Regions from separate parts of the Marinobacter sp. LV10R510-11A genome, predicted to be linked through region 3. Evidence: predicted binding sites of a transcription regulator. Region 3 holds the regulator's gene; each other region holds the start of a gene.
What was found. The regulator LexA, encoded in region 3, represses DNA repair genes until DNA is damaged. The targets are predictions, from matches to a motif close to CTGTNTNNNNANACAG.
Positions count from the first base shown of each region.

Region 1: a site for LexA is predicted at 1,461-1,476, ahead of recA (recombinase RecA). Genes of this name have one in related genera too.
Region 2: a site for LexA is predicted at 8,038-8,053, ahead of recN (DNA repair protein RecN). Genes of this name have one in related genera too.

Region 1 is NZ_LT907980.1:1,955,979-1,966,270, forward strand. It holds gene CPH80_RS09355 (flavodoxin family protein) at 1-294, opposite strand, end outside; gene recA (recombinase RecA) at 316-1,362, opposite strand; gene CPH80_RS09365 (nicotinamide-nucleotide amidohydrolase family protein) at 1,528-2,028, opposite strand; gene mutS (DNA mismatch repair protein MutS) at 2,111-4,729, shown strand; gene fdxA (ferredoxin FdxA) at 4,878-5,201, shown strand; gene CPH80_RS09380 (hypothetical protein) at 5,323-6,357, opposite strand; gene CPH80_RS09385 (DegV family protein) at 6,385-7,335, opposite strand; gene CPH80_RS09390 (metal-dependent hydrolase) at 7,320-8,162, opposite strand; gene CPH80_RS09395 (acyl-CoA synthetase) at 8,315-9,943, opposite strand; gene CPH80_RS09400 (PLP-dependent aminotransferase family protein) at 9,979-10,292, opposite strand, start outside.
Region 2 is NZ_LT907980.1:3,751,670-3,761,961, reverse strand. It holds gene carB (carbamoyl-phosphate synthase large subunit) at 1-1,731, opposite strand, end outside; gene carA (glutamine-hydrolyzing carbamoyl-phosphate synthase small subunit) at 1,809-2,939, opposite strand; gene dapB (4-hydroxy-tetrahydrodipicolinate reductase) at 3,186-3,986, opposite strand; gene dnaJ (molecular chaperone DnaJ) at 4,011-5,141, opposite strand; gene dnaK (molecular chaperone DnaK) at 5,219-7,138, opposite strand; gene grpE (nucleotide exchange factor GrpE) at 7,242-7,835, opposite strand; gene recN (DNA repair protein RecN) at 8,082-9,761, shown strand; gene fur (ferric iron uptake transcriptional regulator) at 9,860-10,270, opposite strand.
Region 3 is NZ_LT907980.1:320,279-330,570, reverse strand. It holds partial or broken gene CPH80_RS01675 (DUF1329 domain-containing protein) at 1-88, opposite strand, end outside; gene CPH80_RS01670 (hypothetical protein) at 586-846, shown strand; gene CPH80_RS01665 (cell division inhibitor SulA) at 855-1,346, opposite strand; gene lexA (transcriptional repressor LexA) at 1,390-1,998, opposite strand; gene CPH80_RS01655 (amidoligase family protein) at 2,228-3,229, shown strand; gene CPH80_RS01650 (gamma-glutamyl-gamma-aminobutyrate hydrolase family protein) at 3,222-3,977, shown strand; gene CPH80_RS01645 (translocation/assembly module TamB domain-containing protein) at 3,980-7,711, opposite strand; gene CPH80_RS01640 (autotransporter assembly complex protein TamA) at 7,708-9,462, opposite strand; gene CPH80_RS01635 (hypothetical protein) at 9,654-10,292, shown strand, end outside.

The DNA.
Region 1 (10,292 bases), 1.6 Mb from region 3:
TCGAATGTAGAAGGCAAATGGCAGTCCTTCCGTTTTCTCCAGGCAGGGGTAGTAGCTGCGGTCAAAGAAATCCTTGAGAGCGCCGCTCATATAACCTAGGTTTTCAGTAGTGCCGAGGATAATGGCATCGCAGGCGAGAACGTCATCTGGACCGGCATCGAGTGGCGCCAGCACGGTTACTTCTACGTTTTCAATATCTTCATGGCCTGCACCCTGCGCGACCGCTTCGCGCAGGGTGAGGGTATTCGGAGAAGGCGCATGAGAAACTATAAGCAATTTCTTTTTACGATCCATAACGCACCCCCCCACGATATTTTAGAGCAGCTCGCTACTCGCTTCTTCCGCGGCCGCCGCCGCGTCTTTCTTGGAAACCGGCTTCGGCATCAGCCTGTCACGTACCTTGGCTTCAATTTCCTTGGCAATGTCCATATTTTCTTCCAAAAACTTGCATGAATTGGCTTTGCCCTGGCCAATTTTATCGCCGTTGTAGGCATACCAAGCGCCTGCTTTATCCACAAAGCCTTCTTTAACGCCCATATCGAGCACTTCAGCCAATTGATAAATGCCCTTGCCGTAAAGAATCTGGAACTCGGCCTGCCGGAAAGGCGGAGCTACCTTGTTCTTCACGACCTTAACGCGGGTTTCATTACCCACTACTTCATCGCCCTCTTTTACAGCGCCGATGCGCCGAATATCAAGGCGTACGGAAGCATAAAACTTCAGGGCGTTACCACCGGTGGTGGTTTCGGGCGAGCCAAACATCACGCCGATCTTCATACGGATCTGGTTGATAAAGACCAGCAGGCAGTTGGAGTTCTTCACGTTGCCCGTGAGCTTACGCAGAGCCTGGGACATCAGGCGGGCCTGTAGACCAACGTGGCTGTCACCCATTTCGCCTTCAATTTCAGCTTTCGGTGTAAGGGCGGCAACGGAGTCAACAACGATGACGTCTACCGCGTTGGAGCGCACGAGCATGTCGACAATCTCCAGAGCCTGTTCCCCGGTATCCGGCTGGGAAACCAGGAGTTCGTCTACGTTAATACCGATTTTTTCTGCGTAGATAGGATCCAAGGCGTGTTCGGCATCAATGAAAGCACAGGTTTTGCCCGCTTTCTGTGCTTCCCCGATAACCTGGAGGGTCAGTGTTGTTTTACCGGAGCTTTCAGGCCCGTACACTTCAACAATCCGTCCGTAAGGCAGGCCGCCTATGCCCAGAGCAACGTCCAACCCGAGAGAGCCGGTGGAGACCGCAGGCATGGCTTCGCGAGGCTGGTCGCCCATTTTCATGACTGCGCCTTTGCCGAACTGGCGCTCGATCTGGCTCAGCGCTGCGCTCAATGCTTTTTTGCGGTTGTCTTCCATCAGTGCAAACCCTCTGTTGCCTTGGCCACCCGCGAGATAATACAAGCCGGCGGAGAGATAATGAATTGGAACCTGCACAGCGGTTTCAGCAGAATTCCCTGTATATTTGAACAGTATTAAAACACACCCCGGGAAGGAGGCCAACCCCTGTTATTGTGAAAACACTCAGGCTTTTCCCAAAAACCCGCTAACGCCTTGCAGGGCAAAGAGAACCGCTTGGCGCCGCACCTGATCACGGTCGCCACTAAAATACTGAACCACTGCTTCAGTGGCCGCAACGCTACTGCCCCAAGCGAACCAAACCGTGCCTACAGGCTTCAGTTCACTGCCGCCACCTGGCCCAGCCACACCGCTAACAGCTACCGCCAAATTCGCGCCGGTTGTGGCCAATGCCCCAGCGACCATCTCGCGCACAACCGGCTCACTTACGGCGCCATGGTTAGCTAGGGAGGCATCGGTAACCCCAAGTAGTGCTTGCTTGGCATCATTGCTATACGTAACCAAACCACCCACCACATAGGCGGAAGAGCCCGCCTTGTCTGTCAATACCTTAGCAACCCAGCCACCGGTGCAGCTTTCTGCGGTTGCTAGAGTGTGGCCCGCTGCCAATAGCTGTTCAGCCAACTGGCTTCCTGCATGTTCGAGTTCGTGGTCACTGGCAGGCATAATGTTCTCCTTCGTTCCATCACGGGCGTTATTTTCTTACAATCCGTGGCTTCACCCAAAGCAAGATTATTCGGACTCGTCCATGTCAGTAGCTCAGAACAACAAACCCCTGCACACCCCAATGATGCAACAGTACCTCAAGATCAAGGGTCAGCACCCGGATGAGCTGGTGTTCTACCGCATGGGGGACTTTTATGAGCTGTTCTATGAAGACGCAAAAAAAGCCTCAGAGCTGATGGATATTACCCTCACAGCCCGGGGCCAGTCCGGCGGTAACCCCATTCCCATGGCAGGCATCCCGTTTCATGCATCCGAAGGGTACATTGCACGGCTGGTCAGAGCAGGTCAATCCATCGCGATCTGTGAACAGATCGGTGACCCGGCAACCAGCAAGGGGCCGGTTGATCGTCAGGTAGTCAGAATCGTTACACCCGGCACTTTGAGTGATGACGCCTACCTGGAAGACCGCCGCGACAACCTGTTGGCCGCCATATTCCATCATCGCGAGCAGTTCGGCTTTGCATCACTGGATATCTCCAGCGGTCGGTTTGTAGTTTCAGAGCTGGACAGCCTGGAAGCCCTGCAGGGGGAACTGCAGCGCTTGCGCCCTGCGGAGATACTGGTCAGTGAGGACTTCCCGTTTCAGGATGTGCTTGCTGGCCTTACCGGCGTTCGTCGTCAGGGGCCCTGGTTGTTTGAATACGACACGGCGCGCCGGGTCATTACTCAGCAATTACAGGTTCGCGACCTCATTGGTTTTGGCTGCGACGACCTCGGCCTTGCCATTTGTGCAGCCGGCTGCCTTTTACAGTATGCAAAAGAAACCCAGCGCACCGCCCTGCCCCACATACGAAAGCTGACCCAGGAGCGCCGCGACGAAGCGGTCATTCTGGACGCCACCAGCCGCCGCAATCTGGAAATTGACGTCAACCTCATGGGCGGCCACCAGCACACCCTAGCCTGGGTGATGGATAAAACCGCAACGTCCATGGGCGGCCGGGAGCTACGGCGCTGGCTGAACCGACCGCTGCGGGATGTGGACGTGGTGCAGCGGCGCCAGCAAGCGGTATCTGCGCTGCTTGAGGGCTTCCATTACGAACCGGTACACAGCCTGCTTAAAACAGTCGGCGATATTGAACGTGTTCTGGCCCGTGTGGCCCTTCGTTCGGCGCGCCCCAGAGATCTCGCCCGTCTGCGAGATGCGTTCTTAGCTCTGCCCGAACTTCAGAAAACACTAAAGCCGGTCAACTCCCACCACATCGTCGAATTGGCCAACGTGATTGGCGAGTATCCCGAGCTGGCAGACATGCTGGAGCGCGCCATTATCGATAATCCCCCGGTTGTGATCCGGGAGGGCGGTGTAATTCGCGAGGGTTTCGACGAAGAACTGGACGAGCTGCGCAATATTAGTGAAAACGCCGGCCAATACCTTCTGGATGTTGAAACCCGGGAACGTGAACGCACAGGCATCAGCACCTTGAAAGTTGGCTACAACCGGGTGCACGGCTACTACATTGAAATCAGCCGGGCCCAGTCGGCTCAAGCGCCGGTTGATTATATTCGCCGCCAAACGCTGAAAAACGCGGAGCGGTTTATCACACCGGAGCTGAAAGTATTCGAAGACAAAGCCCTAAGCGCTAAAAGCCGTGCCTTGGCCAGAGAGAAAGCCCTTTACGATGAAGTGTTGGAGGCGGTGGCAGAGCAGCTCGCGCCGCTGCAAGACGCGGCCCAGGCACTGGCAGAGCTGGATGTGATCAGCAACTTTGCTGAGCGTGCCACCACCTTGCGCTTTGCCGCTCCCGAATTCCGCGATTCGCCGGGATTTGATATTGAGGGTGGCCGCCATCCGGTGGTGGAGCAACTTCTTGATGAGCCTTTCGTACCCAACAACCTGCTGATGGACGCAAAGCGGCGAATGCTGGTTATTACTGGCCCTAACATGGGCGGTAAATCCACCTATATGCGCCAGGCAGCGCTGATCGCCCTATTGGCCTACACGGGGAGTTTTGTGCCCGCAAACCGTGCCGTACTGGGGCCGGTGGATCGCATTTTCACTCGCATGGGCTCATCAGATGACATTGCCGGCGGGCGCTCTACCTTTATGGTGGAAATGACAGAGACTGCCAACATTCTGCACAACGCCACCGAGTTCAGCCTGGTGCTGATGGACGAAGTAGGCCGCGGAACCAGTACGTTTGATGGCTTGTCTTTGGCCTGGGCTACGGCAGAGCATCTGGCAAAAGAAATTCGCTGCTATACCCTGTTTGCTACACACTACTTTGAGCTCACACAATTGGCGGACGATCTTGAGCTCGCAGTAAACGTGCACCTGACAGCCACTGAGCACGACGACAGCATTGTGTTTTTGCATAACGTGCACGAAGGCCCAGCCAGCCAGAGCTACGGCCTGCAGGTGGCAAAGCTGGCCGGCGTGCCGCAGAATGTTATACATAACGCCAAAACACAGCTAAGACTGCTGGAAGGCAGCGCCGTGTCCACTTCCATCAGGCACGCGTCGGTGGCTGAGGCGGGGCAAAAGCAGCCGGCAACGCCCAGCCAAACCGTCTACCAAGGTGATATGTTTTCCAGTGCAGAGCCCAGCGCCGTGGAAGACGCCCTGCAGGATCTCGACCTAGACGGGTTATCACCCAGAGACGCTATGAATCGGCTGTATGAATTGAAGGGATTATTGAAAAACTGACAGGAAGTTGCTCTGGGTAATAAGGTTATAGCAGCCAAACGCTTGCGGCTGTGCGGGTGGCTCCCTACAATATCGCCCATTAAAATATAACCATGGAGCCAGACCACAAGCTCCGGATGAGATTGACCACTGGACCAGGGATCTGATTATGGCGTTTATCGTTACTGATAACTGCATCAAGTGCAAACACACAGACTGTGTGGAAGTGTGCCCGGTAGACTGCTTCTACGAAGGGCCGAACTTTTTGGTAATCGACCCCGACGAGTGTATCGACTGTGCATTGTGCGAGCCGGAATGCCCGGTTGAAGCTATTTTCTCGGAAGACGAACTGCCAGCCGATCAGGAGCAGTACGTAGAAATCAACGCCGATCTGGCGGGGAAATGGCCCAACATTACCGAGAAAAAAGACGCGCTGCCAGATGCCGCAGAATGGGATGGCAAGCCCAACAAGCTTAAATACTTGGAAAGATAATTCCAGCAAGGCTTAGAGCTATAGCTTAAGCCTTAACAAAAAAAGGGAAGCCTACTCCGGCTTCCCTTTTTTTATGCGCTCGCTCTGCTCTGAATGCCTGATCAATAGCAGGCAGTAAACGTTATGATTCCGGCTGCAGGAGTTTGCGTGCCGCCGCGGATTTGTAAAAGGCTGAAAGCCGCCGGCGCACAAGTGCCTCAACATAGCCCTCTTCCCGAAGCACGTCTATAACCGGAATGGCCCAGGCGTCTACCTCTGCCATGATTACCTCACGGGTAACCCCAACGTCGCCGAGTAGGTCGGTGAGCGGCCGATCGCCATATTTTACGAACAGGTGCGCAACCACGGCCCGGGTACAACCCTCAAAGTAGGCAGTTTTCCGGAACTGCAGCCAGAACTCATAGCCCAGCACCACAAACTCCTGCAGCTCAACATCGCCCAGCCCTTCGTGCAACTGCGCAATCGTTTTATCTTCGACGGCTACCCAGGCCGCCATCACCGTATCCCGAACTTCGTCATCAGAAAGCGCCCGCTGTAGGAACTGCTCACTGCGGCCGATAATTCCTGGCAAACTATCTGAAAGCCAGGCCTTGAACCGGCGTTCAAAGGTTTCATCCAGCCCAGGAACAGCCTTGTTGGCCATTCGCTTGCCAAATTTCATCATGGAGCCAACGCCGGGTACCGATTTGGTAATCAGGTTGTCTTCGTAGAGGTAATTGACCACACCCTGATAGACCACGTTCGAGATCAGTTCCTGGTAGACCGGGTGTGCCATGATTTCGCTGATCACCCGCTCGCGCTGATGCCTCAGCTGAAGTATTTCCTCCACAAAGCCGGTGGCCTGCTCCCGGGTGATGATTTCGCCCAGCGTTGTCTGTGCCTGAACCGGCGAGTTCAACACCTGGGTTGCCATTTCGCCCGCCAGCTCCGGAATGCCCGCATCCAGTTCCATGTTTACAACAACACGCTGAATGGTCTCCATCACTTGGCTTTGTGAGGCTACACGGTTCAACGTAACGCTACTGGCATGATCAAGAAGCTCACCCACTTCTTGTTTCAAAAACTTGTGTAGTTTTGCGCCTTTCAGCGAGGCCATTTCATGCTTTACGTGCAGTTCAAGCAACTGACTGGCTGGATCGATCTTTTTACTGGTCATGGTTTTGGTAGCCGCGTATGTAGAAAATTACTGGTAATCGTTAAAGCCGTGAGGTTCTGCCGCAAGCGCCAGGCATAAACTACCTGGGCCAACATAGATGCTGCTGGTAATACCCATCTGCGATAGCAGGAGCTCAACGCCATTGCATTCGCAGGCATTTCTAAGCTGATTTATGCCGGGTAAATCTTCGATCTCTGCCCAGCTCAGGCCGCAGGACAAACTCACATAGGGAGTCAGCAGCCCAGCCTCAACGCGGGCAGTGGCATAATTCATCACCTTTTCCACCGCCATACCAAAATTGCGGGTCTTGGCAACAGGCTGGCCTTGCACACCCTGCCCGAATATCACCGGCGTGATGTTCAAAGCTTTGCCCAAAAATGCCGCCACTGCCGACACACTTTTATCACCGCGACGCCTAGCGCGTTCGCGAATATAGTGAAGATCCCGGGGAATGATGCAGGTGTATATTTTATCTGAGAACCGCTCCACCTCATTTCGCAGCGCATTTTTAGAAAGCTTTTGATCGATCAGCCGGAGCGTGTGGGCTGCTAGCAAACCCTGCCCTGCGAAGATCTGCTTGCTATCAATCACGCGCATGGAAAACTTGCCTTCACGGCCCGAAGCAGAGCGCACTTGTTCATGATTGGCCATCACGCTGTTCATGGCTTCCGTAGCATTCTGGTAAATCAAGCTACGGCTTCGGGTGACCGTTTCACAGATGGCCACATCAAACTGGGGAACAATCTTCTCCATGAACAGATCGTAAATCTGATCCGTAGTGAAGGCGTGGGTTTCTGCGTGACGCCCTTTCTCCAGAAGCCCTTTTTGATAAAACTCCTGGGTTCTTACAGGGTCGTGTTCATCAATGTAGGTTTCTCCATCAATAACCGCCGTAACGGGGAGAATGAACAAGTCGTGCTTGCGACTGAATTCGTGGGGTAGATCACACGCCGAATCAACGATCAGACCAACTCGCATGACGGGCCTCCCCTGTCCAGTTCCAGGAGATTTTTCTCCAACAATGCCCTGTTATCCTGCTGCCAAGGATGGAAACCCTTGCGAAAATACGCAAGAAACTCAGGCAGGCACTTTCGTAAAATGCCAGGCTTGCCCCACAGAAAACTGAACCCGCCCATCCAGGTGCGAAGGTTCCAGAGCTTGCCGTCGGCCTTCAACAGACTGCAGGTGTTGAGAAAGGTGTATTTGAAGAAGTTCCAAGTCACAAACAGGAAAATAATGCGCCGCAGGCGCTCGTTACCGACGCACTCCCGGTACACATCAAACGCCACAGATTTATGTTCGGTTTCTTCTATGGCATGCCAGCGCCAGAGCTTAGCCATAACCGGCGTTGCGCCTTCCAGCCACTCGGGGTGGCTTAGAATAGCATTGGCCAGTACCGCCGTGTAATGCTCTGCGCCGCATGTACCTGCTAGTTGTCGGCTGGGTGATAGCTTTCCAACCCACTCCATATGCTTACGGAAACGGCGATCCAACCCTTCAATGTCATAACCCCGAGCTTTAAGTGCCTCATTGTAGGCTTTGTGTTCGCGGCTGTGCAGCGCTTCCTGCCCGATAAAACCACGAATCTCGGCTTTCAGTTTCGGGTCATCAACCTTGCCTTGGTATAGCCGCACCGCGTTAATAAATTGCTGTTCGCCATCCGGAAACTGAAGCGATAGCGCATTAAAGAACGCCGTCCGGAAAGCATTATCTCCGTGCCAGAGCGTTTTCAGCTCTTCGCTGACATCAAAGTGCAAGTGCCGTGGCTTAACGGACACCCCCTCGGGAGTGGAACTGACGGTCATGACTGCCTCCTGATTTTGTTATAGTGCAACCAGTCGTGAAAATTGGATGAAAATTCATCACTTCATCCAATTTAAACCTGAACGCCTGAGCAAAGGAAGGGTTGGACGTCATAACCGGACAGTTTGTCACGAAATGACATTCTGTCAGCACATTACTCCAGAGCTTTGGCCTGATCTCTGAGTACAAACTTCTGAATCTTGCCCGTCGATGTCTTGGGCAGCTCGGAGAACACGATGGTTTTCGGAACCTTGAAACGGGCCAGGTGTTCGCGACAGAAGCTTATAATCTCCTCTTCGCTCACGTCTCCTGCTTCCGGTTTTAGGGTGACAAACGCACAGGGCGTCTCGCCCCACTTTTCATCCGGGCGCGCCACCACGGCAGCCTCCAGAATGGCGGGGTGTCGATAAAGCGCACCCTCAACTTCAATGGTGGAAATGTTCTCGCCGCCAGAAATAATGATGTCCTTCAGGCGATCTTTGATTTCCATGTAGCCATCTTCGTGCCACACAGCCAGGTCGCCGGTGTGGAACCAGCCGCCGCGGAAAGCTTCTTCAGTAGCTTTTGGGTTTTTCAGATAACCCTTCATCACGGTATTACCGCGCAGGAAGATCTCTCCAATGGTTTTGCCATCTTTGGGAACCGCCTCCATCGTGTTGATGTCACCGACCATGGTGCCCGCAAGCGTGTGATAGCGAACGCCCTGGCGGGCTTTAATCGTCGCACGGTCATGCAGCGGCAGCTCGTCCCACTCGGATTTCCAAGCGCACACCGTTACCGGCCCATAGACTTCCGTTAGGCCGTATACGTGAGTCACCTTAATGCCCATTTCCTCAACCGCGCCAATTACCTGAGCCGGAGGCGCCGCGCCCGCGATCATGGAACGGACTTCGTGGTTAATACCTGCTTTGGCCTCGGGCGGCACATTTAGTAATGCGTTCAGCACAATGGGCGCACCGCACATGTGGGTGACCTGGTGTTCTTTGATCAACTGCAAGATCTTCACCGGATCTACCCGGCGCAGGCACACATGGGTGCCTGCCATGGCGGTAATGGTCCAAGGGAAGCACCAGCCATTGCAGTGGAACATCGGCAGCGTCCACAAATACACCGGGTGCATACCCATGGACCACACGGTTTGATTGCCCAGGGCGTTCAAATAGGCACCACGATGGTGATACACCACACCTTTGGGGTTACCGGTGGTTCCGGAAGTGTAATTCAGCGATATAGCATCCCACTCGTTTTCGGGGAATTTCCATTCAAACTGCGGATCGCCCTCGTTCAGGAAGGCTTCGTAGTCCAGATCGCTGACCTGAACACCCTCGCCGTATTCCGGATCGTCGACATCGATGATCAGTGGCTTGTTGTCCATACGGCTAACGGCCTCGCGAACCACCTCACCGAATTCCCGATCTGCGATCACAGCCTTCGCTTCACCGTGCTCCAGCATGTAAGCAATGGCTTCTGCATCCAGACGTATATTCAACGCGTTCAAGACCGCGCCAATCATCGGTACACCGAAATGGCACTCCACCATGGCTGGAATATTGGGCAGCATGGCGGCTACGGTATCGCCCCGATTGATGCCACGCCCTTTCAATGCCGACGCCAAGCGCCGTGAGCGATCGTAGGTCTGCGACCAGGTGTAGCGGATAGCCCCATGGATAATGGCGGGGAAATCCGGATACACACTGGCAGTACGTTCAATAAAATCAATTGGGGATTGAACGGCGTAGTTCGCATCAACGGGGGCAAGGCCCTGATCGAAAATTGAGGTCATTATGTGGTCCTCTGTAACGTATTATTGAGCAAAGACTATACACCAATATTATTGGCTTGCTCCTCATGAGTCAGCGCGCCAAGCCTTGCGATTGCCTGGTCGATCCGCTCGCTCCAGGGGTTGCCACCGTTCAGTCGCAGGCAGGACTCGAACTTGTCTGAAATCGAGAACATCAAGCCCGGTGCCACGTTGATATTCTCCGCCCTGGCACGGTGGTAAACCCGGGTGCCCGAAACACCAGCGGGCAATTGTACCCAGAGCACAAAACCGCCTTGGGGCCGGCTTACTGCCGTGCCAGCAGGGAATGACCGTGCCACCGCAGTACGCATGCGCTCTACTGCCTCGCGGT
Region 2 (10,292 bases), 1.0 Mb from region 3:
CTCAATGCCCTGGCCAATGCGGTTAGGGCCACCGCCAATAACCACGATTTTCTCGCGGTCGCTGGGATCCGCTTCGCACTCTTCCTCATAGGTGGAGTACATATAAGCTGTATCTGAGGCAAACTCGGCTGCACAGGTATCTACCCGCTTGTAAACCGGACGGATATTCAGATCGTGCCGCAGCTTACGTAGGCTGATCTCGGTAAGGCCCAACAGCTTGGCCAAGCGAGCATCGGAGAAGCCTTTGCGCTTGAGGCGGAACATGGTGGCATGATCGATATCGGCTTTACCGGCGGACTTCAGAGCCTGCTCCTCACGGATAAGGTCTTCGATTTGTACCAAGTACCAAGGATCCACGTTGGTGTACTCAAACACCTCATCCACGCTAAGCCCGGCACGGAACGCATCACCGATATACCAGATGCGGTCGGCACCAGGAACGCTAAGTTCGCGGGTGAGCGTTTCACGGGAGATCTCGGAGGTGAATTCTTCAAGCTGCTCATCAAAGCCGTCAGAGCCCACTTCCAGACCCCGAAGAGCCTTCTGCAGAGATTCTTGGAAGGTCCGGCCAATAGCCATAACTTCGCCCACAGACTTCATCTGTGTTGTTAGGCGGGCATCGGCCTGAGGAAATTTCTCGAAGGTAAACCGTGGAATCTTGGTAACCACATAGTCGATGCTAGGCTCGAACGATATGGGCGTTACGCCACCAGTTATCTCGTTGCGCAGCTCATCGAGGGTGTACCCCACGGCCAGCTTGGCGGCGACCCTGGCAATCGGGAAGCCCGTCGCCTTGGAGGCCAGTGCCGACGAGCGCGAAACCCGCGGATTCATCTCGATGACGACCATGCGGCCGGTATCTGGGTGGATACCGAACTGTACGTTGGAGCCGCCTGTTTCCACACCAATTTCACGCAGCACTGCCAGTGAGGCATCCCGCATGATCTGATATTCTTTATCGGTTAGCGTCTGAGCTGGCGCGACCGTGATGGAATCCCCCGTGTGTACGCCCATGGCGTCGAAGTTCTCGATGGCGCACACGATAATGCAGTTGTCCGCTTTGTCGCGAACCACTTCCATCTCATACTCTTTCCAGCCAATCAGCGACTCATCAATGAGCAGCTCTTTCGTGGGGGAAAGATCAAGACCGCGGGCACAAATTTCTTCAAACTCCTCCCGGTTGTACGCAATACCGCCGCCAGAACCGCCCAGGGTAAACGAAGGGCGAATAATGCACGGAAAGCCAATGTCTTCAGCGACTCTCTTGGCCTCTTCCATGCTGCTTGCAATGGAGGCACGGGGGCACTCAAGCCCAATGTCTTTCATCGCTTGATCAAACCGCCGGCGATCTTCCGCTTTGTCGATGGTATCGGCATTGGCGCCGATCATTTCCACCCCATGCTCAGCCAGAACACCGTGCTTTTCCAGATCCAACGCGCAGTTCAGTGCAGTCTGTCCACCCATGGTCGGCAGCAACGCATCGGGCTTTTCTTTCTCAATGATTTTAGCGACGGTCTGCCAGGTAATCGGCTCGATATAAGTGGCATCTGCCATCACGGGGTCGGTCATGATGGTGGCCGGGTTCGAATTAACCAGAATGACCCGGTAACCTTCTTCACGCAGGGCTTTGCAGGCTTGAGCGCCGGAGTAGTCAAATTCGCACGCCTGCCCGATCACAATCGGGCCTGCGCCCAGAATCAGGATGCTTTTAATATCGGTCCGTTTTGGCATGTCTTGGTTAACCTGTCAGCAACATTTAAATTCTTGCAGCGCAAAGAACGCGGCGCGTGTCCGTCCGAAAGCCGGAGTTATTTCGCCCGAACTTCCATCAAACGGATAAATTCATCAAATAAAGGCGCTACATCACTTGGGCCCGGGCTAGCCTCGGGGTGCCCCTGAAAGCTGAACGCTGGTTTGTCGGTGCGGCGAACACCCTGCAACGTGCCATCGAACAGAGACTTATGGGTAACTTCCAGCACATCCGGCAGGGACGCTTCATCCACTGCAAAACCATGGTTCTGGCTGGTAATCATAACCGTGCCGTTGGAAAGGCGCTGAACCGGATGATTGGCGCCATGATGGCCGTGGTTCATTTTCATGCTTTTCGCACCGCTGGCGAGCGCCAATAGCTGGTGACCCAAACAGATACCAAACAAGGGGACCTCGGCTTCCAACACTTCCTGTATCGCCTTGATTGCGTAATCACAGGGCTCGGGATCACCCGGGCCGTTAGATAGGAATATGCCATCTGGATTCATTGCCAGCACTTCTGAAGCCGGGGTTTGCGCAGGCACAACGGTAATGTCGCAGCCTCGGGATGCGAGCATACGCAGTATGTTGAATTTAACACCGTAGTCCCATGCCACAACCTTAAACTTGGTTTCGCCGCCCTCAGCGTAGCCTTCGCCAAGTGTCCACTCACCTTGGGTCCAGTTATACATTTTGTCGCAGGTGACTTCCTTGGCCAAATCCATGCCTTGAAGCCCCGGAAATGCCTTAGCCAACTCAAGCGCACGTTCAGCAGTAGCGTTAGCGCCCGCCACAATAGCGCCGCTCTGCGAACCTCTATCTCGAAGGATGCGTGTGAGGCGCCGGGTATCGATATCGGCAAGCCCGACAATGTTGTTGTTTCGCAGGTACTCGTCCAGCGATCCTGTGCTGCGCCAGTTACTCGCCATCAAAGGCAGGTCGCGGATGATCAGGCCGGCGGCCTGTATGCGATCTGACTCAACATCTTCTTCGTTCACACCTGTGTTACCGATATGCGGGTAAGTCAGGGTAACCAGTTGGCGGGCGTAGGATGGATCTGTCAGTATTTCCTGGTAGCCTGTCATGGCGGTGTTGAACACCACTTCACCACTGGTTTCGCCGTCAGCGCCAATGGCGGTGCCGTAGAACAGGCTTCCGTCTGCGAGTGCAAGGATTGCGGGTGTGCTCAAGGCTTGTATCCTCATCGGGTGGCGTATTGATTCGTCACGTGCAGGAACGCAAGCGCAAATTCAGGTCGCAAAAAAGCGAGAGGGAGTAAAAACTCCGTCCCGCTTTTTGTTATCCGGGAACTTTTTTGTTCCCTGAGCTTTTCAAAGCCTACGCTTGGTGCAGTTAAACCGCCTTATTGTATGAAATATGCGGTTTTGTGTCTATGTATAATCGTGCATGCCTCTGATACCGACAATGCCTGAAACCTATTTCAGTGACAGGACATCCTGCATATCGTACAAGCCGGCAGGCTTATCCTTCAGCCAGAGCGCTGCGCGCATGGCGCCTTTGGCGAAGGTCATGCGACTGCTTGCCTTGTGAGTTATCTCTATACGCTCGCCTTCCGTCGCAAAAAGCACAGTGTGATCGCCCACCACGTCACCGGCACGAATGGTCTCGAAACCGATTTCCTTGCGGGTGCGCTCGCCAGTAAAGCCTTCGCGACCATAAACCGCACACTCTTTAAGATCGCGGCCGAGCGCATCGGCAACCACTTCGCCCATGCGCAGAGCCGTGCCAGATGGCGCGTCTTTTTTGTGGCGATGGTGGGCTTCGATGATTTCGACATCGTAATCGTCGCCCAGTGCCGCTGCAGCTTTACTCAGCAGGTTGAGAACCACGTTAACACCTACGCTCATATTGGGCGCAAACACCACTTGGGTAGATTCTGCAGCAAGGGCCAGCTGCTGCTTTTCGGCATCGGACAGGCCGGTGGTACCGATGACGAGCATTTTGCCATTGGCTTTGCAGAACTCGGCGTTTTCAAGGGTTAGATCCGGGAAAGTGAAGTCGACGAGCACATCGAAATCATCTTTCACATCAGCCAGAGTGCCCGCCATTTTGACACCGGTTTTACCAATGCTGCTCAGTTCGCCAGCATCGGCTCCGATAAGACTGCTGCCCGGCTCGACCACCGCAGCACCAAGCTCCAGCCCTTCGGTGCCGTCAACTGCCTCAATCAGAACCTTACCCATGCGCCCGGCGGCGCCGATGATTGCTACCCTCATGGCCTATTCCTTATATGAGGCGGATCAAAATTTCATTTCGTCGAAGAAGCTCTTAACACCTTCAAACCAGGATGTTTTCTTCGGCGCGTGGTTTGTACCGCTGTTGTTATCGAGGGTTGCCTGAAATTCCGCGAGCAGCTCTTTCTGGCGTTTGGTCAAGCTGACCGGAGTCTCCACAATCACGCGGCACAGGAGGTCACCAGAAGGGCCTCCGCGAACCGGGCTAACACCTTTGTTGCGCATCCGGAAGAGCTTGCCAGTCTGGGTTTCAGGCGGAATCCTCAGCTTCACGCGACCGTCCAGTGTCGGCACCTCTAGCTCGCCACCAAGAGTGGCATCAACAATACTGATGGGCACTTCGCAATAAAGGTTGCGGCCATCGCGGGTGAAAATTGAGTGCTCCCGCACTGACATCTGCACGTATAGATCGCCAGAGGGGCCGCCCTCTACACCCATCTCACCTTCGCCGGAAAGCCGAATGCGGTCGCCGGTATCAACGCCTGGTGGCACTTTAACGGAGAGGGTCTTTTCTTCCCGCACTCTGCCCTGGCCTTGGCAGGCCCTACAGGGGTTTTTGATAATCTGGCCGGATCCACGGCATGTGGGACAAGCCTGCTGCACCGCAAAGAAACCCTGCTGCATGCGAACCTGGCCCATACCTTTACAGGTTCCGCAGGTTTCAGGACGAGAACCTTTTTCAGCACCACTGCCGTCACACGTGTCACATTCCCGATGCCCAGGAATGGTAATCTCAACGGTTCTTCCTTTTACGGCCTCTTCAAGATCCAGCTCCAGGGTGTAGCGTAGATCCGAGCCGCGGGTGCTTCGGCCACCGCGACCACCACCACCAAAAATATCGCCAAACACGTCGCCAAAGATATCGGAGAAGTTGCCTCCGCCGCCGCCACCAAATCCGCCACCGGCCTGGCCATCCACTCCGGCATGACCGAACTGATCGTAGGCCGCTCGCTTAGACTCGTCTGCCAATACTTCGTAAGCTGCGCTGGCTTCTTTGAACTTGTTCTCGGCGTCTGCATCTTCTGGGTTACGGTCGGGATGGTACTTCATCGCAAGCTTTCGGTACGCCCGCTTAACTTCTTTCTCGTCCGCGTCCCGGGAAACTCCGAGAATGTCGTAATAATCGCGCTTGGCCATGCTTTAAAACCCTGTTATTTAAACGAGGAAAACGCGGAGCAGCTCCGCGTTTTCCAACTACCTGATGTGCGTCAGAATTACTTCTTTTCGTCGTCTTTAACTTCTTCGAACTCGGCATCCACTGCATCGTCAGCAGACTGGGCTTCTTCCTGCCCACCAGCTTGCTCTGCCTGGCCTTCCTCTTCTGCGTACATCTTCTGAGCCAGCTCTGAAGAAGCCTCGGTCAGCTTCTGAGTCTTGGCTTCAATGTCGTCCTTATCGGAGCCAGTCAGTGCTTCTTCCAGCTCACTTATAGACGCTTCAATAGATTCTTTCTCGCTCTCACTGACCTTGTCGGCAGCTTCTTTAAGGGTCTTGCGCACAGTGTGAACCATGGCGTCGCCCTGGTTGCGAACCTGAACCAGCTCTTCAAACTTGCGATCTTCGTCGGCGTTTGCCTCAGCATCCTGAACCATCTTCTCGATTTCATCGTCGTTCAGGCCGGAAGAGGCCTTGATCACGATGGACTGCTCTTTGCCGGTAGCCTTGTCTTTCGCAGACACGTTCAGAATACCGTTAGCATCGATATCGAAGGTTACTTCGATTTGTGGCACACCGCGCGAAGCGGGCGGAATGTCGGCCAAGTCAAAACGACCCAGGGACTTGTTCTGCGTCGCCTGCTTGCGCTCACCCTGAACAACGTGAATGGTGACTGCCGTCTGGTTGTCGTCTGCAGTAGAAAAGGTCTGCGACTTCTTGGTCGGAATCGTCGTGTTCTTGTCGATTACCGGTGTGGCAACGCCACCCATGGTTTCGATACCCAAGGTCAGCGGAGTCACGTCCAGAAGCAGTACATCTTTTACATCACCAGAAAGTACGGCCGCCTGAATCGCAGCGCCCATGGCAACAGCTTCGTCCGGGTTCACGTCTTTACGGGCTTCTTTGCCAAAGAACTCTTTCACTTTTTCCTGAACCATCGGCATACGGGTCTGCCCACCAACCAGGATTACCTCGTCGATTTCTTCAATCTTCAGACCAGAATCCTTCAGGGCAACCTTACAAGGCTCAAGGCTGCGCTGAACCAGATCTTCAACCAGCGACTCAAGCTTTGCGCGGGTCAACTTGACGTTCATGTGCTTGGGGCCGCTGGCATCTGCTGTGATGTACGGCAGATTAACGTCGGTCTGCTGGCTGCTAGAAAGCTCAATTTTGGCTTTCTCACCGGCTTCTTTCAGACGTTGCATGGCCAGAGAGTCACCGCGCAGATCGATACCGCTGTCCTTCTTGAACTGATCGGCCAAGAATTCGATGATTTTCATATCGAAATCTTCACCACCCAAGAAGGTGTCGCCGTTGGTCGCCAGCACTTCGAATTGGTGCTCGCCGTCCACATCCGCAATTTCGATGATGGAAAGGTCGAAGGTACCGCCACCCAGGTCGTATACCGCTATGGTGCGATCGCCGCCTTTCTTGTCCATGCCATAAGCCAAGGCTGCAGCAGTCGGCTCGTTGATGATGCGCTTTACTTCCAGGCCGGCAATTCTGCCCGCATCTTTGGTGGCTTGGCGCTGACTGTCGTTGAAGTAAGCCGGCACGGTAATAACCGCTTCGGTCACTTTCTCGCCCAGATAATCTTCCGCAGTCTTCTTCATCTTTTTCAGAATTTCTGCAGACACCTGCGGTGGCGCCATTTTCTCGCCTTTCACCTCTACCCAAGCATCGCCGTTATCTGCGCCAGCGATCTTATAGGGAACCATTTTAATGTCTTTCTGCACAACGTCATCTTTAAAGCGACGACCGATCAGGCGCTTAATAGCGTAGATCGTGTTCTCAGGGTTGGTAACCGCCTGACGCTTGGCTGATTGGCCAACCAGTATTTCGCCATCATCGGTGTAAGCGATGATGGACGGGGTGGTGCGATCACCCTCTGCGTTTTCAATAACCCGGACTTTGTCCCCATCCATGATGGCAACACACGAGTTAGTCGTTCCAAGGTCGATACCGATAATCTTGCTCATTGATTCGCTCCCGTTCTTCTGAATACTGTTCTTAATAGTTGTCCGGAGATATTTAGTCCGGCTGATTCTGTTTAATGGCTATATTGGCGCTTTCGCTGATTTTTCAAGCCTGCTCATCAATTTTTGGTGCACCTTGAGCCTTCGCGACCATTACCATTGCCGGCCGTACCACTCTCCCGTTCAGCAGATAGCCTTTCTGTACCACCGCCACCACACTGTTCGGCTCAGCATTCGGGGCTGGCACCATAGACATGGCCTCGTGCTGCTGGGGGTCGAATGGCTCACCCAGCGGGCTCAGCGGCTCGACGTTAAATTTCTTGAGGCTCGACACAAACAGGCCGAGCGTCATCTCCACACCCTGGCGGATAGAAGCCACCAACTCACCAGCGCTTTCCTGGCCTTCGGTGCTTTCAACCGCCTTCTCAAGACTGTCTGCTACAGGGAGCAATTCTTTGACGAATTTTTCCAACGCAAACTTATGCGCCTTCTCAACATCCATCTCTGCCCGGCGACGCACATTCTGCATCTCCGCTTGGTATCGCAACATCTGCTCCTGGGCGTCCTGCAGCTGTGCTTTTAGCGCATCCAGCTCGGAAACTTCCTCTTCCTGCTCGCCCGGCTGCACTTCCTCTGCGGCCGCCGCAGCGGCATCTTTCAATTCATCTACCTGTTCATTGCGGTTTTCATCGGTGCTCATGACTACTCCTGCCAGATCTTCGGTGGCCGGCTAAAACGCGACCAATTGAACATAGGCTCCGGCCACCCAGAGCCGGAAGAACGTTATTGCGAACCGTTATGGGGTTGGCAGCTCAAGTTTCAACCATCAAAGCCTGCATTCCTGAAGAAAATCCCGCCAATATGTTTGCAAACCTGAAAAACCCTGTATATATTCACAGGAACTGTATGAACGAACAGTACATTTTGAATGGCGGAGGGTTTCTGCATGCTCACACAGCTCACAGTTTCGAACTACGCAATCGCCGAAAGGGTCGAATTGCACTTCAGTAAGGGCATGACAGCTCTCACGGGCGAAACGGGTGCGGGCAAGTCCATCGTGCTGGATGCCCTGGGGCTGGCCATGGGCGGACGCGCCGATGCAGGTGCTGTTCGCCACGGCGCCAAACGCGCAGACATCACCGCAACGTTTGATGTTTCCGGTATTGCGGAAGCACTGCAATGGCTAGAAAACCACGAACTAGATGACGACAGCGACTGCATTCTGCGCCGAGTTATCAGTAAAGATGGGCGTTCACGGGCCTACATTAATGGTCAGCCCTGCCCCCTTGCCCACCTGAAAGATCTGGGCGGGCTACTGATGGATATTCACAGCCAGCATCAACACCAGTCGCTGCTACGCAAAGAAACCCACCGCAAACTGATCGATGAGTTTGCTAGCGCCGAAGAGCTCGCCGGCGAGACCCGTGAGGCGTGGAAGGCCTGGAATCAAATCCGTACAAAACTGATCGAACGCCAACAAAACGCAGAAGAGTCGGAAGCCAAGCTGCAACTATTGCGCTACCAAGTAGAAGAGCTTGACCGCCTGGCGCTTGAAGCCGGCGAACAGGAACAACTTGAAAAAGAACAAGCACAACTGAGCCAGGCCGATGCAATTCTTCACAGCAGCCATCACGCCGCGCTGCTGTGCACTGAAGACGAAACCAATGCCGCAGGACTGCTGCGACAAGCGTTGCAGCAACTGGAGCAACTTCCGGTTGAAGTACCCGCGCTGGCCGACACTATCCAGATGCTGAGGGAAGCCCAGATTCAGATCAGCGAAGCGGGCGATAACCTTCGCCATTTTGTGGATGACTATGAAGCAGACCCAGCACGCCTGACAGAAGTTGAAGAAAGACTGAGTGCCATTTACCAGATGGCGCGCAAGCACCGCATCAACCCGGAGGAACTAACAGAGTTTCATAAACGGCAAAACGCTGAGCTGGCAGAGCTAGATGGCGGCGAAGGTAGCCTTGAAAAACTTGAAGAGGAGCTGGAAAGCCAGCGCAAAGGCTTTGATGAGCTAGCCACCAAGCTTTCCGAAACCCGAGCCAAAGCGGCAGTGGAATTAGATCAGCGCATTGCCGGCGAACTGGCCCACCTGAGCATGCCGGCGGTTCAGTTTGTTACCCATCTGAATCGCAACGCCAAGGACGAACCGGCACCACACGGGCTGGAAGACATCGAATTTTTGGTAAGCGCTAACCCCGGGCAGCCAGCAAGACCTCTTGCCAAAGTCGCTTCCGGCGGCGAACTGTCGCGAATCAGCCTGGCAATTCAGGTAGTGGTCGCGCAGACATCCACAACCCCCACCCTGATATTTGACGAAGTAGATGTCGGCATAGGCGGTGGTACCGCCGAGGTAGTTGGCAAACTACTGCGCTCGCTGGGAGACAATGGCCAGGTTATCTGCGTGACCCACTTGCCACAGGTTGCCGCTCAATGTCATCAGCACCTTTTTGTCAGTAAATTCACCCAGCAGGACGCGACTTTCTCAAAAATCGAATCCCTAGATGACCAAGGAAGAATCGGTGAAGTTGCAAGAATGCTGGGCGGCGTGGATATGACCGAACATACCATCGCCCACGCTACAGAAATGTTTTCCAAAGGACAGGCGACCCACCACTGATCTGATAGTGGTAACCACTTCCCCCTCTCGACCCTGAGAGCTATTGGGGCAGGCTTAGCAGCCTGCCCCTTTTTTATTCAGCTGCTCACTCTAAGGGCTTACGACTTGATAGGCTTAACGTAGAGAATCAAGCTGTGCTCGACAATTTCGTAGCCGTGTTCTTTGGCTATTATTTGCTGACGCTCCTCAATCACATCGTCAACAAACTCGATTACCTGCCCTGTCTGGGTACAAACCATGTGATCATGGTGATCTTCGCCCGCCATTTCGAATACAGCGTGGCCGCCTTCAAAATTATGGCGCAACACTAGACCCGCGGTCTCAAATTGGGTCAACACCCGGTACACGGTGGCCAGCCCCACATCATCGTTCTGATCCAGGAGTCTTTTGTAAAGATCCTCTGCACTGAGATGATGATCCTTGGCATTTTCCAGGATATTGAAGATTTTCACTCTTGGCAGAGTTACTTTGAGACCGACTTTTCTTAATTCGGCGTTTTCAGATGACATGTTACTATTCACTCTTTGGTGT
Region 3 (10,292 bases):
GCTGGTCATAATCGTGTTCCGGAAACGCGGCGGTGCGGCGGGTTTGATAAACCGGCATGAAAAAATCCGGGCCGTACTGGCTCAGCATCCGCCGCGAGCCCTCAGAAAGCTTGTCCTTATAAAGATGCATATTGTCCGCCGTAATCACAAACAAGGCGTCATCTTCAGGAAACGGATCCTTTTCAACCAGGCCCTTACGCCAGTTGGCGGGAGCTTCACGCAAGCCGCCGGTCCACTCAGGAATACTGCCAGAAGCATTGGCTCCCCGCTCGGCGCCAACCGGCGTCAGGTCTTGCTTCAGCCGTTCTGCTTCGGAAACCGTTACTGCTGACAACGCCTGCCCGGAAAACCCGAACAAAAGCACTGCAATACATGCGACAAATTGGCTCCGCATTCCGTATTCCTCCAGACAATCCAAAAACCCATACTTATGATGCCATTTTCGCTAAATTCAAACGCCCGTTTCAAGCGAATGTTTGTGTTTTATTGTCACCTGAGAGCTAGACGGAAGGCGTAAAGAAATCTGCGCGTCAAAATGATATGATGGTTGATTAATTCGGGCGCCTAATTGGAAGGTTTATTGAGATGTCACCATCGTTTTTCGAGATTGTACAATTGAGCAACGGCGATTACGCCCTGCGGCGCATCGACGACGACAGTGAGCCACTGGTGAAGGTTTCGTTTTCTTCTGAAGCTCGCGAAATGATGGAAGACCGGGAAATGTCTGTGGCCAAGGCAATGATTGCCGCTGGAATAGAAGCCGCTGGAAGTGTCACACAAGATATCGACTGGGACGATGACGAGCTGGACGTCTCAGACGCTCAGCCCGCCTACACGCTTCACTAAAATGCTGTTCAGCGCTGCCTGAGCACCACGCCGTGGCTGTTGCCCTCAGCTGCAGCTCTTTGTAGAGAATCGAAAGCTGTTCTACCCAGTTTACCTGTCCACATAACCACTGCGTGACAGGTCCCCGCGCTCAGGGCAATCTCCGCAAGCTTACGAGCCGGGTATTCTGCAGTAGAGCGCAAAACCAGAAGCTCTCCTGTGACAATACCGTGCATTTTCTGCCACTTGCTAACCAGCGCTTGGGGCGGATCGATCCACGCCAGCCAACGCTTTTCCTGGTTGAGCTGAGTGAGCATAGGTAACAACAGCTGAAAGTTTTCCACCTGCCCTTCCGGCAGGATTATCTCCGTAACGTTGCCAGCCGGAGTGGGGCTTCCAACGTCCGGCTTATTCCTGGCGCGGATAACAGTCCGTTGTTTCCGGGCTGCGTATTCCGGCACGGGGCAAGGCAAGCTACCATGTTGCCACGCCATGTTCTCATTGAAGCTAAGTTGTTCCATAAATCACCCCTTTTTCAATGCGTCTGTGGTTACACCAGCCTTATCAGTGCAGATCAGAGCGCCGGATAACACCCACACCCAGCCCTTCAATGAACAGTTCCTGCTCTTTCAGGTCGACTTCTATCGGCGTGAAGTCTTCGTTTTCGGCGATCAAATAGACCTTCGAGCCTTCTTTTCGGAAACGCTTCACCGTCACTTCATCTCCCACCCTGGCCACAACTACCTGACCGTTATGAACATCTTGGGTGCTGTGTACGGCAAGCAGATCGCCATCAAGAATGCCGATGTTTTTCATGCTCATACCCCTGACACGAAGCAGGTAATCGGCGGAAGGCGAAAAAAATTCCGGCTTCAGCGCGCAATGATCTTCAACGTGTTCTTCGGCCAAAATCGGGCTGCCCGCAGCCACTTGGCCAATAATCGGTAACCCTGGGTCTTCGGCAACTTCTGGCAAGCGAATACCACGGCTGGCACCCGGAACCATTTCAATAGCGCCCTTGCGTGCCAGTGCCCGCAGGTGTTCTTCGGCGGCATTGGCAGAACGGAAACCCATTTCCGCGGCTATCTCTGCGCGGGTGGGTGGATAGCCGGTTTCATCGATAGATTGGCGAATAATTCCCAGTACTTGGGTCTGTCTTTCTGTCAGCTTCATTGTTTCGCTGCTCCGCTTGCTGCATGCAGGGCTTATGCATGCTGGGCCTAGTATCTGATGGCGTATACAGTGAACCGACCATCCTGTTTGTTTATACAGTGTTTTGACTATATACAGTGCTTTATCCAGTGTAAAGCCGAGCGGCCAATTTTCTTGCAAGCCCTTAATAATTGGCCGTTCGGTAGTGTGATATGGTGAAAAGACCTTACATTCATCACCAGTGAGCCTTATGCGACAAGCTACCCCCTGTAAACTGCCAGACATACTAAACACCGCTGACGGAAAAGAGCGCCGAGTGGGCGTGGAAATTGAACTATCCGGGCTTGGCTACGAACAGCTTGTAAACTTGGTTGCGGAGCTGCTCGAAGGTGAAGCAGCATTAGAATCCCGCTATGTGAGCAAGCTTGAAACGCCCCTAGGGTGCTTTGTTATCGAGCTGGATTCAGATCCAATCAAAGACTTGGATCTGGCAGACGAGCGCTTGCCCCTGTCCATCCGTGAATTTGGTGGGCAGGCTATGGAGGTTATCGATGCGGCGGCTGAGCGGATTGTGCCACTGGAAATTGTCAGCCCACCCATGCCGTTTTCTGGGCTGAACCAGATTGAAACTCTGGTCGACAAGCTTCGAGAAGCCGGGGCCCTGGGCAGCAGAGAGGCAATCTATTTCGCATTCGGCCTACAGCTGAACCCTGAGTTGCCCGATCTCAAGCCAGCAACGTTGGTCCGCTACTACCAAGCGTTTGCGATACTTTACGAGTGGCTAAAGGCACGTCATCAACTGGATATCAGCAGAAAGTTCACCACCTACATTGAACCTTGGAGCAGCCGTTACACTGATTTGTTGATCGCTGACGACTACGCGCCAGACCAACAGCAGATGATGGTGGATTATCTGGAATCCAATCCCACCCGCAACCGCGCTCTGGATCTGTTGCCGCTGTTTGCCCACTTGGACAAACCGCTTCTGGATCAGTACGTGGAAGATCCTCGCATCAAAAGCCGGCCAACGTTGCATTACCGGCTTCCGGACTGTGACATCGATAACCCCGAATGGCACTTTTCTAATGTTTGGAATGACTGGGTAGTGGTAGAGCAGCTCGCTAACCATGCTGAGGATTTGGCGGAACTGCGCGCGCTATTTCGGGACAGCCGAAAGATCAACTTGCGCAATCTAACCCGAAGCTGGCAGGAAACCTCAGCGAACTGGCTAAAAAGTAAAGGCTATGTCTGAACAAAACTACCCGGAAGACAGCCCGCCGGGCCTAACGATCGGCATCAGCGGCCCTACGAGAAAGCGTATGGCTCAACGCCTGATCGGCTTGGGGCTTCGGCTGAAAGGCGCGCACACGTATTATATCCGCCCAGGCGCCCGGGTGGATGTATCACTACTGGATGGGCTGGTGCTTTCCGGAGGTACCCATGTGCATCCCGAGAGGTATGGCCAGGAACCTCAGGTCAGCGCCCAGTATGACCGGGCGCGGGATACCACCGATCAGCTGCTGCTGGAACAAGCAGAGGCTATTGGGATTCCGGTGTTGGGCATTTGCCGGGGCGCGCAATTCATCAACATATTCCACGGCGGCTCTCTGTGCCAGAACGTAACGCCGTTAAGGGTGAATACCAAGCACCGCCCTCTGTTGTTTCCCATGCAAACCGTTCGCCTTGTAGCCACAAGCCGGCTGGGCCAGCTTATGGGGGCGTCGGTAATCGGTACCAATCGGATTCACAGCCAGGCAATCAAGCGCCTGGGCAAAAACCTGAAGGTAGTGGCGGTGGACAACGACCTGTTTGTTCAAGCCATCGAAAGCACCCGCGGTCAATGGCTGATGGGGCTTCAGTGGCACCCCGAATACCTGCTATACCTTGGTGGGCACCGACGTATCTTTGGCCAGTTTCTACAAGCGGCCCTCTCGTTCAAACTGGCCCGACTGGAACCTGAAGCCAGTGCGTCGGTGAACGCAACATTCGATCTGGACTGAACTCAGAAATCCCGGGTATAAAAGATATCCAGAGAAGCTGCCAGCCCGCTGGCAGCTTCAAGATAAAAGTACCTGCCCAAATCGTAGCGCAAGGCCACGGTGCTGATAGGCTCAAAGATTCCGACCCCGTAACGGACACTGAGATCGTCGCTCAGGTAACCGCTGGCCACAACCGACGCCTGGTCTCCGCTGCCCTCGGCTTCCAGCGTTAATTCGCGTATACCAAAACCTTCTCCAATTTGCCCAGTTATCTTGTTTACCTGGGTCAACCCCAATGAGATGGCGGCACGGCTCATTTGCCCGTCATCACTCTGGCCCCTAGGGGCCCGACCAAGAATCACGTAAGACAAAGCATCGGCTTGCGGCATATCCGGGCTGGAGAATACTTCGGTAGTGGGCGACTGAACCGGCCCACTCAGGCGAATCCCCGCCACAACCGTGTCTACCTGCCTAACCGCTTCAATATCGAGATACGGCTGAACCAAGTTGCCAACAAAAAGCAGCCGTGCGCGCCGCAGCACCAGCTCTTGGCCATACGCTTCGTATTGACCATCAACCAGCTGCAGGTTGCCCCGGGTGTCCATGTCGTTACCGATACGCAGGGTGCCCTCTAGGTTGCCCGTTACGCCGAACGCAACAAAGCTAACCCGGTCTTCGCCTACAACAACGGTAACGTCCATATCCAGGGATCGTATAAGCGGCTCTTCCTGCTCAACGCCTACAATCACTTCATCTTCGGATACCGACACAGCCTGGTCGGGCAACCCCTCTATTGTTATATCGCCCCGTGGCACTTCAATCCGGCCTTCCACACTCAAGGCGCCTTCGCGGAAGGCGATGGTCAAATCCGGCGCCACCTCCAGATGGGCGTAGGGCTCTATGCTGAAGGGTAATCTTTCACCGGTAATACGAACCTCTCCACCAGGAGCATCTTTCCAGTCGACCTCGCCTTGAATAATTGCCTCGCCGCGGGCATTGCTGCTTATCCGGCCGCGAATATCTGCGGAATAGCCGTCAAGCTCGACACTGATAACCACTTCCTCCATGGGGAGCGGTAAGCGGGGGTCCACCACGCGACCGTTAATCAACGCTATTTCGCCCTTCACTGCCGGGTTCATCAGCGGCCCAGAAATAGTGCCTTCACCATTGACCTCACCGGCTACTTCTTCAAGCCCAGTAAACAGACCGGCTAGGGCGATATCCAAGCCTTCCAGTTTAAACTGGCCTTCAACCGGCCGGCCTTCAGCCATCGGATCCAGCTTCATATCCACTGAGAGCTTACCAAGTTCAGGGCCAGACAGCCGCAAAGCGAGATCGGCTTCTTCAGGCTTAAGGTCCAACTCCGTCGTAAGGGTGTCGTAACTCAGGGTTTCCCATTCGCCATCCAGCAGCAATTCGAAACGGCCTTCGCCTGCATCGAGCGCAATCCGTCCATCAGAGCCCTTACTGGTGGAGGTAAAACTAATTTCGCCATTAATGTTGGAATGCCAGCGCAACGTCTCAGGCAAAAGCGGTGCCAGGGCTGCGGCGGGAAAGCTGCCAATACGGTAGGCAAGGCTGGGCACTGGCAGCAGGGCCTGGTCGTCTGCGCAAACTGAGCTTTGCTGCCAGCGCCAGCAATGGGCCGCAAAACTGAGTTCGCCGTTTTTTCCATAAGCGAGCCCGGCGGGGGACTCCAGCGCCCAGCTCTGCTCCTGCCCGGGTACATCAATAACGCCCCGGGTAAGCTTACCTTGCCAGCTTGCCCAAGCCTCGCCCGCTGCCCCCTGGAAATCCAGCTGCAGCCGCGCGTCTTTGTGCTGCGCATCGATTGCGACCTTATGGTCACCTTGCGTGCCCTGGGCCTTAACGACAAGCGATTCAACCTCTTGTCCGGCGACAGTAATGCCTTTACTCGCCCATTCACTATTAAAGCGAAAACCAGATTCTAGCTGTGCATCCAGGCTGAAGGTTTCAACAACCAACAAATCCTTCCAGCGCAGTTCGGTAGCACTCGCTGCCAGCTCTCCACGAGGATCGTCGGGGGTGCCAGCGAGAGTGAGCTGAAGATCCGCCCGCCCGGCCAAACCCGGTAAAATCTTTTCTGGGTTTGGCAGCTTGAGGTTCAAGCTGGCCTGCAATTCTTCGCCCCACTGGCCGCTGCCTTCTAGGCGATTATCACCAATAACCAGCTTCAGCTCCGGCACAACCCAGTCACCACTTGAAGTATCAAGCCGCCCTGCGGCAACCGTAGGGCTGGCGCGCCACTGGCCCTCCAAATCCCAGCTGGCTTCCATAGCAGGAACCGGTCCATCGGTGAGCTGCCCTTCTGTGGTGACCTGGCCGCTAAGGCTGGCTTCCAGAAACGGAACCCAGTATCCGGGGTTAAAATCCTCAAGTTCCAGAGCCGCTTGCCAACTCAGAGGCCCGGAGAAACTCACGGAGCCATCCCCCGAGAGGGAGCCGGCACCGGTCATCGCCGAAAGTTCCGTTACCCGTGCTTGGCTGGTATCACCGTCAATTGCCGCAGCCAGCTCTGCACTGCCCTGGGGCCCGTCCACTTCAGCGGTCAGGTTGGCCTGATAACGACCCTCACGCCACGAGGCTTCACCATCCAGTTTGCGAAGCGCAACTGGCAGCTCATCCAAACCGGGAATCAGTGAATACCAAGGGAACTGCCGTAGTTTTATATCCGCATCCGCACTGAGGCCGCCCTGCCATTGGGTATTACCAGTGACCACCAAGGTTTGGGGCGACTCACCCGCCTTACTCGTTTCCGCGTTATTCAACGCAGAAAGCTCCAGCCGGATATCTCTGGCTTCAGCCGTTGTAACTAGGCCAGAAAGTGCCAGATCAACCGGCCCTTCGGTGCCTGGCAGCGTGGCCTGCCCTTTTGTTTTGAATCCGTTCTTCAGGCTACCTGCGGCCTCAACAAACCAGTTTTTCAGCACCAGCGTTTCCGGCAAGGCTTCGATGGCCTGGAAGGTTTCTGAGGTAACCCTTAAGCGCGCAGGCAGGCTCGATGCCAACGGTTCCACTTTGCCCTCCAGCGCAGCGTCAAGATAACCGCGACTCTGTCCTGAAAGAGCAAGATCTCGCACACTGCCCGAAAGCGCTAAGTCGATTGTCCAAGTATCGCCATAAGGCGGCGGCAGAGTCGCGTTTACCTCGAGATTGACCGGCCAATCCCGCCGCGTTTCCACACGGCCTGAGGCCACCACGGTATATTCATCAAGCTGGTAGTAAACCCGCTCCAGTTTCCAGTCGGCCCCAGAGCCGCCGGCATCAAGCTCAAGTTTGTCCCATACTTTGCTGCCATTGAAGGTAAACGTACCGAGCCTTACATCGCTAACTCTCAACCCCAGCGGTAACTCAAGCCCGGGCAGGCTGATATCCCCAGACGAATCCTGTTCTTCTTTAGAGGGCTGAACGTTAACGTCGAGCTGCTTCACGTGTAGGGTTTCAAGGCAGAGTTGCAGATCAAAAAGACAGGAGGGAGACCAATCCACAAGCGGGGATTCAACCGCCACATCAACCCCGTAACCGCGCCATTCAAGGCGGTCGGCCTGCCAGGTTCCAAACAACGAGCCATGATCGTTAACCGCTTCAAGCCCGGGTATCTGGTCGATCACCCATGCCGTACCGGTCTCAGAGCGCAGCGCCAGCAGGATCGCCGAAACCAAAACCACCGGCAGTAACACTAGCAGCCCAAGAAGCAGAAGCACCCAGAACCGAAGGCGGTGTGTTTTCGTCATAACTCCGGCCCCATCGAGAAGTGAATCCGCCACTCGCCACCAAATTCAGGGTTCAGGCCCTTAGCAAGATCCAAACGCAAAGGCCCCAGCGGGCTGATCCACCGAATGCCGACACCTGCCCCGGAGACCAGGGGGTCAAACAGATCGTTAATGGCGTTGCCATGGTCAAAAAACAAAGCCGCACGCCAATTGGCCGCAAATTGGTACTGGTATTCGACACTGCCCACCACCGTGTAACGGCCGCCAACCGGAACGCCGTTATCGTTCTCGGGTGATAACGTCTGGTACCCGTAACCGCGCACACTCTGGTCGCCACCGGCGAAGAAACGCAAAGACGGTGGCACGTCTGCAAACCGGTTAGTCCCCACGCCTCCGAGCTGAACGCGAGACAAAAATCGGTGCTTTCCGGCAAGTGTAAACAGGCCCTTAGCAACAGCGTTCACATGTAGGATATCCACACTGGATAGAGCCGCCCTGTGAGAACCGCTCACATTTATCTGCAAACGGTAGCCCCGGGACGGATCCAACGATGAGTCGGCGTGCAGTTTGGAATATGCCACACCCGGGAGCAGCAGAGTACTGGTGCCCTTTTCATCATCGCCAATATTGAATTGCTCGCCTTCCCAGCGTATTGACAACACTTGCAGCCAGCCATCATCCAACTGGTGCTGCCACTGCTGCCCAAACGTTAGCAGCTCGGACTCAACGTTCTCAATATCTTCGCGTTGATAACCTGCCGTAAACCGGATCAAGTCTGTCATAGGTGGGTCCAGAGGCAGTTCATACCAGGTACTCAGGTTTTGCCTGGGCGCTGAAAGCTCCGTTTCAGCCCCGCGTTTGTGCCCCATCTGGTTGACCCAGTGTTCCCGCCAGGTGCCCCGGAAGCGCGGCCCGACATCCGTAGAAAAACCGAGGCCGGTAGCAATGGAGTGGCGATCTCTACGAGTCACACCGATGCGCACGGGAATCACCCCATCTTTAGCGTTCCCCGGAACCGCATCTATGTCGACACCCGAGAAATAGCCACTACCAAGGAGATCGCTGTTAAGTTTTGCGATTTCATCCGCGTGATAGGGAATGCCCGGCTCAAAGGTCACAAAATCTTGAAGAAGACTGCGTTCAAACCAGTGCCCGTCTTCGAACGTTACCACTCCAAGCTGATACCGGTCACCGCTTTCAAAAACCAGAGTAATGTTTGCTGCCAGGGCTTCTGGATCAACCTCGAGCGCGCGGGTAACAAGGCGGCCATCAAAGTAGCCCCTGCGCCGGGCCCGGGTTTGCAAGGTGTCCCGAAGATTGGTGTAGTCGCCATGATTCAGGACATCGCCCTCGGCGGGGTGAACAGGCAGGTTATCTGTGAAGCGCGAGTCCGATGCGGCGGCGCCCCGGATATCAACCGTCCGGGATTTGATTCGCACCGGGTCACCCGGCGTAATAGTTAAAATCAGCCGGGCCGTGTTTTCTGCATCACCGTCTTCTACCTCCCAGTCCACAACCGGGCTGTAATAACCCAGTGCACGCAGCGCTTTGCTAGCTTGGCTGACCGCCGTTGACGCATAACGACGAAGGTTACCGGCGTTTCGGCCCTCCACCTCGCCAACGAATGCGTTAGCGTTTTCCTGAAGCCCGGGATAGTCACCCTTTACACGAACCTCAACTTGTTCGGCAAAGCTCGGGGAAGACCACAGGAAAAGCAACAGGCCCAGAAGCCGGATTCGGCCCGATTTAAAAATGTGATCAAGTGATAGCATCCGGCTGTTTCAGTGTTGGTCGTGATGGGATTGGTGGTATGGATGAAAGCAATTATCGCTCAAGCGTGAGAGTTTAATGCTAGCTGGTCAAGTTAATCCGCGCCCAGACAAGTCGTCGGCCGGGTTCAAATACGCTAACCTGTAACAAAATCTACGGCCGCCATTACACCATCGAAGACGGATACCCGCGAATGCTGAAAATTAACCGCGAGAACCTGAAGTCCAGCCATCAGCTTACCTGGTTTATTATCGACTTCCTGATGCTGGGCCTGCTTATAATCAACCTCGCGTTTATTATCTGGGACTCTGTCTATAACTTCGTCGCTATCCAGAACGTGTTGAAAGAGTATCTTCCGGCACTTAAGGCTATCTACCACCCAATACATGAAAACTTCATCCTGTACGACGCAATGTTCGTTGCGGTTTTCCTGTCAGAGTTTTTTGTGCGTTGGGGCTATGCAATCAGGGCCAAAGTGTACGACCGCTGGTACTTCTATCCCTTTATCCACTGGTATGATGTGGTGGGCTGCATACCGGTAGGAAGCCTACGATTCTTGAGGATTCTGCGGGTTATTTCCATTGTGTACCGCCTGCACCAGTACAAGGTAATCGATGTTACCGGTACTGGCATTTACCGTTTCGTAAACTTCTACTACGAAGCCTTCATGGAAGAGCTTTCTGATCGCATCGTGGCCAAAGTATTGAGCGGTGTTCAACAAGAGCTAACACTCGGCTCTCCGTTGTTCGAAAAAATCCAGAATGACATCCTGTACCCACGGCGTGAGATGCTTTCTGGGTGGATTTCGCTCCGGGTGGCAGAGGCAGCACAG